Regions from separate parts of the Bradyrhizobium sp. CCBAU 11430 genome, predicted to be linked through region 2. Evidence: riboswitches for the same ligand, from Rfam matches in the RefSeq annotation. Region 2 holds a riboswitch; the other holds the start of a gene.

What was found. Region 2 has a riboswitch for S-adenosylmethionine ahead of XI04_RS34560 (O-succinylhomoserine sulfhydrylase). Riboswitches for the same ligand answer to the same signal wherever they lie in the genome.
Region 1: another riboswitch for S-adenosylmethionine. It lies ahead of metX (homoserine O-acetyltransferase MetX); the one in region 2 lies ahead of XI04_RS34560 (O-succinylhomoserine sulfhydrylase).

Annotation. Positions count from the first base shown of each region.
Region 1 covers NZ_LBJV01000066.1:216,472-221,308, forward strand. The annotation lists gene XI04_RS26110 (prephenate/arogenate dehydrogenase family protein) at 1-286, opposite strand, end outside; gene hisC (histidinol-phosphate transaminase) at 283-1,380, opposite strand; gene XI04_RS26120 (chorismate mutase) at 1,417-2,265, opposite strand; SAM riboswitch at 2,422-2,501, shown strand; gene metX (homoserine O-acetyltransferase MetX) at 2,592-3,788, shown strand; gene metW (methionine biosynthesis protein MetW) at 3,790-4,452, shown strand; gene XI04_RS26135 (alpha/beta fold hydrolase) at 4,568-4,837, opposite strand, start outside.
Region 2 covers NZ_LBJV01000072.1:325,369-330,205, forward strand. The annotation lists gene XI04_RS34540 (MATE family efflux transporter) at 1-174, opposite strand, end outside; gene XI04_RS34545 (hypothetical protein) at 344-1,396, opposite strand; gene XI04_RS34550 (PAS domain S-box protein) at 1,503-1,919, opposite strand; gene XI04_RS34555 (2'-deoxycytidine 5'-triphosphate deaminase) at 2,029-3,165, opposite strand; SAM riboswitch at 3,246-3,325, shown strand; gene XI04_RS34560 (O-succinylhomoserine sulfhydrylase) at 3,400-4,587, shown strand; gene XI04_RS34565 (SGNH/GDSL hydrolase family protein) at 4,703-4,837, opposite strand, start outside.

The sequences.
Region 1 (4,837 bases), on a different contig from region 2:
CGGCGCCGGGCTTCAGATGCGCGGCGATCTCCTGCGCGACCTCGCCGCAGGCGCCGACGGGAATGCAGAGGATGACGAGATCGGCATCCTTCACTGCTTCCGCATTGGTCGCCACGACCTGATCGACGATCCCGAGCTCCATCACCCGCGCGCGGGTCTTCTCCGAGCGCGCGGTGGTGACGATTTCGCCCGCCAGGCTCTGGAGCTTCGCAGCGCGCGCGATCGAGCCGCCGATCAGGCCGAAGCCGATCAGCGCGACGCGCTGGAAGTGCGGTGCGCTGCTCATTTGCCGGCCATGAAGTCGCGCAAGCCGTCGACCACGAGGCGGTTGGCCTCCTCGGTGCCGATGGTCATGCGCAGCGAATGCGGCAGGCCGTAATTCTTCAAGCCGCGCAGCACGAGGCCCCGCTTGGTCAGGAAGGCGTCGGCGTCATCCGCGGTCTTGCCCTTGTCGGTCGGGAAATGGATCAGCACGAAATTGGCGACGCTCGGCGTCACCTTCAGCCCAAGCTTGCCGATCTCCTCGGTCAGCCAGTTGCGCCAGGTCTCGGTGAATTGCTTCGACATCGCCTGGTGCGCAGTGTCCTCGATCGCGGCGACCGCGGCATACATTGCCGGCGTCGACACGTTGAACGGGCCGCGGATGCGGTTGACCGCGTCGATGATGTGCTCGGGGCCGAACATCCAGCCGATGCGCAGTGCGGCGAGGCCGTGGATCTTGGAGAAGGTGTGCGTCACCACCGTATTCTCGGTGGTAGCGACCAGTTCGATCCCCATCTCGTAGTCGTTGCGCGAGACGTAGTCGCAATAGGCGGCATCGAGCACCAGCAGCACGTGCGACGGCAGGCCGGCGCGCAGGCGCTTGACCTCGTCGAACGGCACATAGGTGCCGGTTGGATTGTTGGGGTTGGCGAGCCAGACCAGCTTGGTCTTCGGCGTCACCGCCTTGAGGATGGCGTCGACGTCGCAGGTGAGGTTGGTCTCCTGCGCGACGACGTTCTTGGCGCCCACCGCCATGGTCGCGATCGGGTAGACCAGGAAGCCGTGCGTGGTGGAGATCGCCTCGTCACCCTGGCTGAGATAGGTGTGGGCGAGCAGATTGAGGATCTCGTCCGAGCCGGCGCCGCAGATGATGCGGTTCGGGTCGAGCCCGAAGGAGCGGCCGATCGCCTCGCGCAGCACGCGCGAGGTTCCTTCCGGATAGTCTTCCAGGTGATCCGCCACGTGCTTGAACGCCTCGATCGCCTTGGGCGAGGGCCCGAACGGCGTCTCGTTGGCCGACAGCTTGAACACCTTGCGGCCCGGCTCGGCGACCGGGCTCTTGCCGGGCGTGTAGGGCGCAATGTCGAGAATGCCGGGATTCGGCACGGGGCGGGACATCTTGAACTCCGAAAATGGCGGGGCGCGGCGCGTGGTTTACGATTTCGCCCCGGTCGGGGGCACCGTATAGCGCGTTGCGTGGCTGCCGACGAGGGCTGTAGAGCGCACCGAGGCCCCCGCCTCGATCAGGGCAGCCCTGATTTTGTCGATGCTGGTCGCGCTCGTGACCGAGACCAGCAGCGCCGCGCCGTCGAAGGCGGTATCAGGCACCGCCACGATCTCGGCGAGCGGCGACAGGGCGCGCGCGACCTCGGCGTTCCACCCGGACACGCGGACGCTGAAGGTCTCGACCTCCGTCACCAGGGCGCTGTCGGCGACGCGCGAGATCGCGAACACCGGCAGTGCGGCCGGATGATCGGCGCGCTCGACGAAGGGCATCCGCGCGATGATTTTTGGCGCGCCTTCCGTTTCGAGCAAGAGCCACCATGGCGTGCGGCTGGACGTCGCCGAGACCAGCGCCAGATCCCCCTTGGATTTCGCCACCGCCTCGACTGCGGCCTGTGCGCTGAAATGCGCGACGTAAGGCACCGTGAAGCCGAAATGGAAGCGCGCGGAATCGCGCATCGCCGGCTCACTCGCCGAGATGTCGGCATGCACCGAGAACGGTGCCTGCACGTAAGTGAACGTCGAGATGATGACGCGCCAGATGCTCTCGACCGTGTCGAGCGGCAGGATGCCGCGATGGCGCTGCACGATCTCGCGCATCATGGCGGCCTCGCGCGCCGGGCGGAACGCCGAGCCGACCTCCTGGGTCTGCTTCACCTGGATCAGGCGGTCGATGATGTCGCCGCGCTGCATCAGCAGGCGATGCATGCCCTCGTCGATCGCGTCGATCTCCTTGCGCAGTTCCTGAAGCGATGGTGGCGCGGGCGGACGTTGGGACATGTCTGGCTGTCGATGGTTTCGATGGGGGATGTCCTGATTAGGCAGTCAGGGCAGCGAAAGCAAAGAGAAATCACGTCCTTTTCGGACGACGCGTGAGAGACGAATTGGGCCGATCCGGGCCGCGACTTGACGAAAACCGCCCAAGACGGTAGCTTTTGCCCGTTCCGTGGTCATTTGAGCCGGCCGGCTTGCAGCCACGTTAAAAAACTCGCTAAACAGGCCGGGGACGCTTCTGATCCCGGCCGAACCTATCGTTCAGGCCGGGTTTTTCATGGCCTGATGTCACTGCGGTCTCGATCCCGACCGCAAACGAGGTCGATGGTCAGATGGGTGGCGTCAAGTCGATACCGAGTCCTGCGATCAGCGCCGACGAGCGGTCGCACGAGGTGGATCATCCAAGCTCGCAGATCGCGCATTTCGGCGCCGAGCAGCCGCTGCGGCTCGATTGCGGCGTCGATCTCACCCCGTTCCAGATCGCCTACCAGACCTATGGCGAGCTCAACGCCGATCGCTCCAACGCGGTGCTGATCTGCCATGCGCTGACCGGCGATCAGCATGTCGCCAACGTGCATCCCGTCACCGGCAAGCCCGGCTGGTGGGAGACGCTGGTCGGCCCCGGTCGGCCCATCGATCCCAAGCACTACTTCATCATCTGCTCCAACGTGATCGGCGGCTGCATGGGCTCGACCGGGCCGGCCTCGATCAATCCTGCCACCGGCAAGGTCTGGGGCCTCGATTTCCCCGTCATCACCATCCCCGACATGGTGCGTGCGCAGGCGATGCTGGTCGACCGGCTCGGCGTCGACACGCTGTTTGCGGTCGTCGGTGGCTCGATGGGCGGCATGCAGGTGCTGCAGTGGACCGCCGCCTATCCGGGCCGCGTGTTCTCCGCGCTGGCGATTGCCTGCGCGACGCGGCACTCGGCGCAGAACATCGCCTTCCACGAGCTCGGCCGCCAGGCCGTGATGGCTGATCCCGACTGGCACGGCGGCGGCTATGCCGATCACGGCATCCATCCGCATCGCGGGCTCGCGGTGGCGCGGATGGCGGCGCACATCACCTACCTCTCCGATGCCGCGCTGCATCGCAAGTTCGGCCGGCGCATGCAGGACCGCGAGCTGCCGACCTTCTCGTTCGACGCCGACTTCCAGGTCGAGTCCTATCTGCGCTACCAGGGCTCGTCCTTCGTCGAGCGCTTCGACGCCAATTCCTATCTCTATCTGACGCGCGCGATGGACTATTTCGACATTGCCGCCGACCATGGCGGCGTGCTCGCAAAGGCGTTCGCGGAAATTGCGACCCGCTTCTGCGTGGTCTCCTTCACCAGCGACTGGCTGTTTCCGACCTCGGAATCGCGCGCGCTGGTGCACGCGCTGAATGCATCGAGCGCGCGGGTGTCGTTCGCCGAGATCGAGACCGATCGCGGCCACGACGCCTTCCTGCTCGACGTTCCCGAATTCTTCGACATCTCCCGCGCCTTCCTGCAATCGGCGGGCAAGGCGCGTGGACTGAAGGATGGCTAGCATGTCTGTGCAGGAAGTATTGCCGCTGGGCGGCCTTGCGACCGGATCGTCCGGCCAGTTTCGCGCCGATCATCTGCTGGTCGCCGAGATGGTCAAGCCGGGCTCGAAAGTGCTCGACGTCGGCTGCGGCGAGGGCGACCTGCTTCAGCTGCTGGAGACCCGCGGCATCGACGGCCGCGGCATCGAGCTGTCGCGCGAGGGTGTCAATCGCTGCGTCGCCAAGGGCCTTGCGGTGGTGCAGGGCGATGCCGACACTGACCTCGTCAATTATCCGGATGACGCCTTCGACTACGTGATCCTGTCGCAGACGCTGCAGGCGACGCGGCAGCCGCGCGTGGTGCTGGAGAATCTGCTGCGCATCGGCCGCCGCGCCATCGTCTCGTTCCCGAATTTCGGTTTCTGGAGGATGCGGCTCCAGCTCCTGGTCGGCGGCCACATGCCGCGCACCGAGAATTTGCCGGCGACCTGGTACGACACCGCCAACATCCATTTCTGCACCATCAAGGATTTCGTGCAGCTCTGCGACGAGATCAACGTCAAGATGGAGCGCTCGGTCGCGCTCGATCTCTACGGCCGCCCGGTGCCGCTGAATCTGCCCTGGTGGGTGTGGAACATGTTCGGGGAGCAGGCGGTGTTCCTGCTCAGCCGGGGCGGGGGGAAGTGACGCCGTAGGCGTCATTCCCGGGCGCGCGTAGCGCGAGCCCGGAATCAATCGTGCAACAGCGCCCGCAGCCCGATGGATTCCGGGCCTGCGCCTTCGGCGCATCCCGGAATGACAGCTAGTGTGGAGCCAGCGACCGCGGATCGCGCACCGGCCATCGTCCCGCTTCCACCAGCGTCACGAACCGCTCCACACTTTCGTTGAACAGCGCGGGCTCTTCGAGATTGAGCACGTGGCCCGACTTCGGAAACATCGCCAGCCCCGCCGCAGGCAGATGCTGCTTCAGGAACAGGCTCGGTCCGACGCACGGATCGTCCTCGTCGCCGCAGATGATCAGCGCCGGCGTCGATGCGTGCTTGATCGCATCCGTCATCGTGTAGATCGAGGG
Region 2 (4,837 bases):
GGTCTCCGCGATCACCGTACAGGTGCCGGCCGAGAGCGCGATCACGTTAGGCCAGGCGAGAGAGAGCAACGTGCGCAGGATCGGCCCGTCTACAAGCGCGCTTCGTAGCGGCCGCGGGGGCGGCGGCAGCGGACGCTCTTGCTCATCGACCGGGATTTCGGCGATGTCGGACATGTCCTCTCCGGGGCAGGGGGCGCCATTTGCGGCGCGGCAATGCGTAGGTGTGCCGATTATTTTCTTCGCGCAGAAGGCGCGGCGAGAGGCTTGTTAGCACGGCTCGCAGCGATTCCACCTGCGCCAGCTGCAGGCGTGCCCTGCGGCAGCGCATTTCGATGGATGAAGGCTATTCGATCGTCCAGACCAGCGGCGCGCGGCCGCCAGCAGCAGCGCGCATGCGCACGCCGATGTGCCGCCCGCATCCCGCAGCCAGGCCTTCGAACAATCCCTCCAGCACCCTGGCGCAGGCGCCGTGATAGTCGGCGACGTCGTCCATCAGTTTCCAGCTCTGCTGGCGGATTTCGAACGCGCCTTCGGATTGCGAGGTCTCGGCCGTGTCATCCTGCGCCGCGAACAGCGCGTTCAGGAACGACGCGAATTCGCTTGCCCCGCCGCGGCTCATCGCCAGTGCCGCCGCGACCTCGTCGAAATATTGCATGCCGATCAGCTTGCCGGTGAGGTGCAGCAGATAGCCGGCGTCTTCCGGGCCGAACAGCTGCACCATCACGGGCGCCGCCGTGCGCACATATTCCATCGCATAGTTGCGATAGGCTTTTTCAAGGCGCGGTTTCGGCCAGCTCGCAACCGGCAAAGCCGGCGCAGTCTTCGCATCGAACAGCGGCGCTTCCAGATGCCGCGCGAACACCAGGCGCTGATCGAGCTCGAGCGGATGATCGTACTGGTGGTAGTAGCCTTCCAGCCCGTCCTGGCCGTCGACGCTCTGCTTGGTGCAGACGAAGCCGAGCCTGAGATCGCCGAGCGCGACGCCATTATTGGCGTGCCATCCCCGCAGCATGGCGCGGGAAACCTCGCCCGGCACGCCGCAGATCGCCGTGCCTTTCCAGATCCAGCGCGGCGGCGGATAGCGGATCCAGGCCTTGGCATCGCTCTCATACATGTATTCGACATGCACGCCGCCGATCCAGTTCGAGAGATAGTGATATTGCGCGGCCGCCACCGCCGGCGGCAGATGATCGATCCCGAGCTTCCTAAGCCCCGGCAGGAAGCGCTCCTGCTGCTGGCGGCGGAACACGCGGAAGACGAACTCCGCTGCATCCGCAGTGCCGCGCCGCGTGACGACGGTGAGAATGAGGCCGGTGAAATAGGCGTGGTAGAGGTCGGCGACCGCACGCCAGCGCTTCCATTGAGCTTCCTGCGCGGCGTCAGCTGCGGCGGTCATTCGTTTCGCTCCCGATCATGTTGCGATCGAGTGTGTCACCGCACCTTCCGGCAGGCAACATGACGCCCGTGCAGAGCGCCCTGCGTGGCCACCCGCCAATTCCGCATCACGAAGTTTGCGGTGGCGTCTTGGCCGCGCGCTCTCGCTCGACCCGTTCGGTGACATCGCGCGCCATCGCGACCGATCCCAGGACGTTGCCGCCGGAATCCCGCACCAGCGCGAAGGTCATCTCGATGTAGAGCTTGCGACCGCTCTTGTGCAGCGCGCGGGTCAGTGTCGGCCTGCCCGCAAGCTTCATGCTGCCGCTCGCGAGTGCGGCCTCGAAACCTTTCCAGTGCGCGGCGCGCAAATGCTCGGGAATGATCAGGTCGAGATTCTGGCCGAGCGCTTCCGTCGCGGAGAAGCCGAACAGGGCCGTCGCTGCGCGGTTCCATCGCATGATCGTGCCGGAGCGGTCCGAATAGATCAGCGCATCCGCGACGTCTTCGGCGATCTTTGCGTCGAGTTCGGATGGGTTGCTCATGTCGTCACCTCGCATGTAGCCCGGATGGAGCGGAGCGTAATCCGGGATCGTGCCACGAGTGAGACTGCCCCGGATTACGCTTGCGCTCCATCCGGGCTACAGGATCGGGCTACACCCGAAAATGCTTCGATAGTTTGAGGCCCTGGGCCTGATAGTTCGAGCCGATGCGTTGGCCGTACATCGCGTCGGGACGGGCCAGCATCTTCTCGTAGACGAGGCGGCCGACGATCTGGCCGTGCTCGAGGATGAACGGCACTTCGCGCGACCGCACTTCGAGCACGGCGCGCGATCCTAGCCCGCCCGCGCCGGCATAGCCGAAGCCGGGATCGAAGAATCCGGCATAGTGCACGCGGAATTCGCCGACCAGCGGATCGAACGGCACCATCTCCGCGGCGTAGTCGGGCGGCACCTGCACGGCTTCCTTCGAGGCCAGGATGTAGAACTCGCCGGGATCGAGGATCAGACTGCCGTCCGGGCGGGCCGAGATCGGCTCCCAGAAGTCCTCGACGGAATAGCCGGCGCGACGATCGACGTCGACCACACCGGTGTGGCGCTTGGCGCGGTAGCCGACGAAGCCGTTCGCTTTCTCGCCGGAGAGATCGACGGAGACGGCGACGCCGCCGGAGAGATCGGCATCGTCGATGTCGACGAGGCGCTCGGCGGCATGCAAGCCATCGAGTTCGTCGGCGTTGAGGATGGCGTCACCGGTGCGGAAGCGCACCTGCGACAGACGCGAGCCCTCGCTGACCAGCACCGGAAACGTCTTCGGGCTGATCTCGGCATAGAGCGGGCCGTGATAGCCGGCGCCGATCATGTCGAACCGGCGGGTGCCGTCTGCGATGACGCGGGTGAAGACGTCGAGCCGGCCGGTGGAGCTCTTCGGGTTCGCGGCCGCGACGATCTCCGGCGGCAGCGCGAGGCTCTCCAGCAGCGGCACGATGTAGACGCAGTTGGTCTCCAGCACCGCGCCGTCGGCGAGGCTGAACTCGTGCAGCTTCAATTCGTCGATGCGCTCGGCGACGGTGGCGCCGGGACCGGGCAGGAAGCTGGCGCGGACGCGATAGGCGATGTCGCCGAGACGCAGATCGAGGCTCGCCGGCTGGATCTGGCTCTCGACGAAGTCATAGGCGGGCAGGATGAGACCCGCCGCCGCCATCGCCGCGATCATGCGGTCGGGCAGGATACCATTGGCGTCGGGCGCGACCGTGAACGTCAACCGGGGGTCCTCATCAGGGGTCAGATGCATCCGGACATGCCGGAAATACAAGTCTTTTACGGCTATCCGATGGACGCCTTGACGGAAAGGGCATTGCGGAATATGAGCATCACTTATCCCGTGGTGATTTGAGCCGGCCGGCTTGCAGCCACGTTAAATAAGTCGCTAAACAGGCCGGGGACCTCTGTGATCCCGGCCCGTGGATATATCCAGGCCGGTTTTTTTGTGACCGTTTTCGACGAGACGGTCATGTCGGAGGTACCTATGTCGAAGTCGACCACCAACTACCGTCCCGAAACCCGCCTGGTCCATTCCGGCACCCTGCGCTCGCAATATGGCGAGACGTCGGAGGCGCTGTTCTTGACGCAAGGCTACGTCTACGACACCGCGGAGCAATGCGAGGCGCGGTTCAAGGGCGAGGATCCGGGCTTCATCTATTCGCGCTACTCCAATCCCACCATCGCGATGTTCGAGCGCCGTATGATCGAGCTCGAAGGCGCCGAAGCCGCCCGCTCGGCGGCGACCGGCATGGCCGCGGTGACGACGGCGATCCTGGCGCCTCTCAAGGCCGGCGACCACGTCGTGGCCTCCCGCGCCCTGTTCGGCTCGTGCCTCTACGTCATCCAGGACCTGCTGCCGCGCTACGGCATCGAGACCACGCTGGTCGACGGTCTCGATCTCGACCAATGGCAGCGCGCCGTGAGGCCGAACACCAAGACGTTCTTCCTGGAGAGCCCGACCAACCCGACCCTCGACGTGCTCGACATTCCCGGGATTGCCGAGATCGCGCACAAGGGCGGCGCGCGGCTCGTCGTCGACAACGTGTTCGCAACGCCGATCTGGCAGAGCCCGCTCGCGCTCGGGGCCGACGTCGTGGTCTATTCCGCGACCAAGCATATCGACGGCCAGGGTCGCTGCCTCGGCGGCATCATCCTGTCGTCGGAAGCCTTCATCGCCGAACACATCCACAATTTCATGCGCCAGACCGGCCCGTCGATCTCGCCGTTCAACGCCTGGGTCCTGCTCAAGGGCCTGGAGACGCTGGGCGTACGCGTGCGCGCGCAGACCGACACCGCCGCGCGCATCGCCGACGTGCTCGCGAGCCATCCGAAGATCTCGCGCCTGGTTTTCCCGGGCCGCGCCGATCATCCGCAGGCAGCGCTGGTGAAGAAGCAGATGCGTGGCGGCTCGACGCTGGTCGGCTTCGAGGTCAAGGGCGGAAAGGCTGCGGCGTTCCGTGTGCTCAACGAATTGAAGCTGGCGAAGATCTCGAACAATCTCGGCGACGCCAAGAGCCTCGTCACGCATCCGGCGACCACGACGCATCAGCGTCTGAAGCCGGAGGACCGCGCCGCGCTCGGCATCAGCGAAGGTTTTATCCGCTTCTCCGCGGGGCTCGAGCATGCCGATGATCTGATCGAGGATCTGACCGCGGCGCTGGAGAAGGCGTAGCCACGTATTCGCAATCGTAGGGTGGGCAAAGCGAAGCGTGCCCACCGTTCTCGATTACAACGACGAGGTGGTGGGCACGGCGCTTTGCGCCTTTGCCCACCCTACGGCAGCGTGCCTACATCGGCCGATAGGTCCGCACATCCCCCGGCACGTTCACGCCCAGCTTGATCTGCCCCACCGAGCGGATGATGTCGTCGCCGAGCAGCTGGGCGAAGCAGGCATAGCCCCAATCGTTCATGTGCAGGCCGTC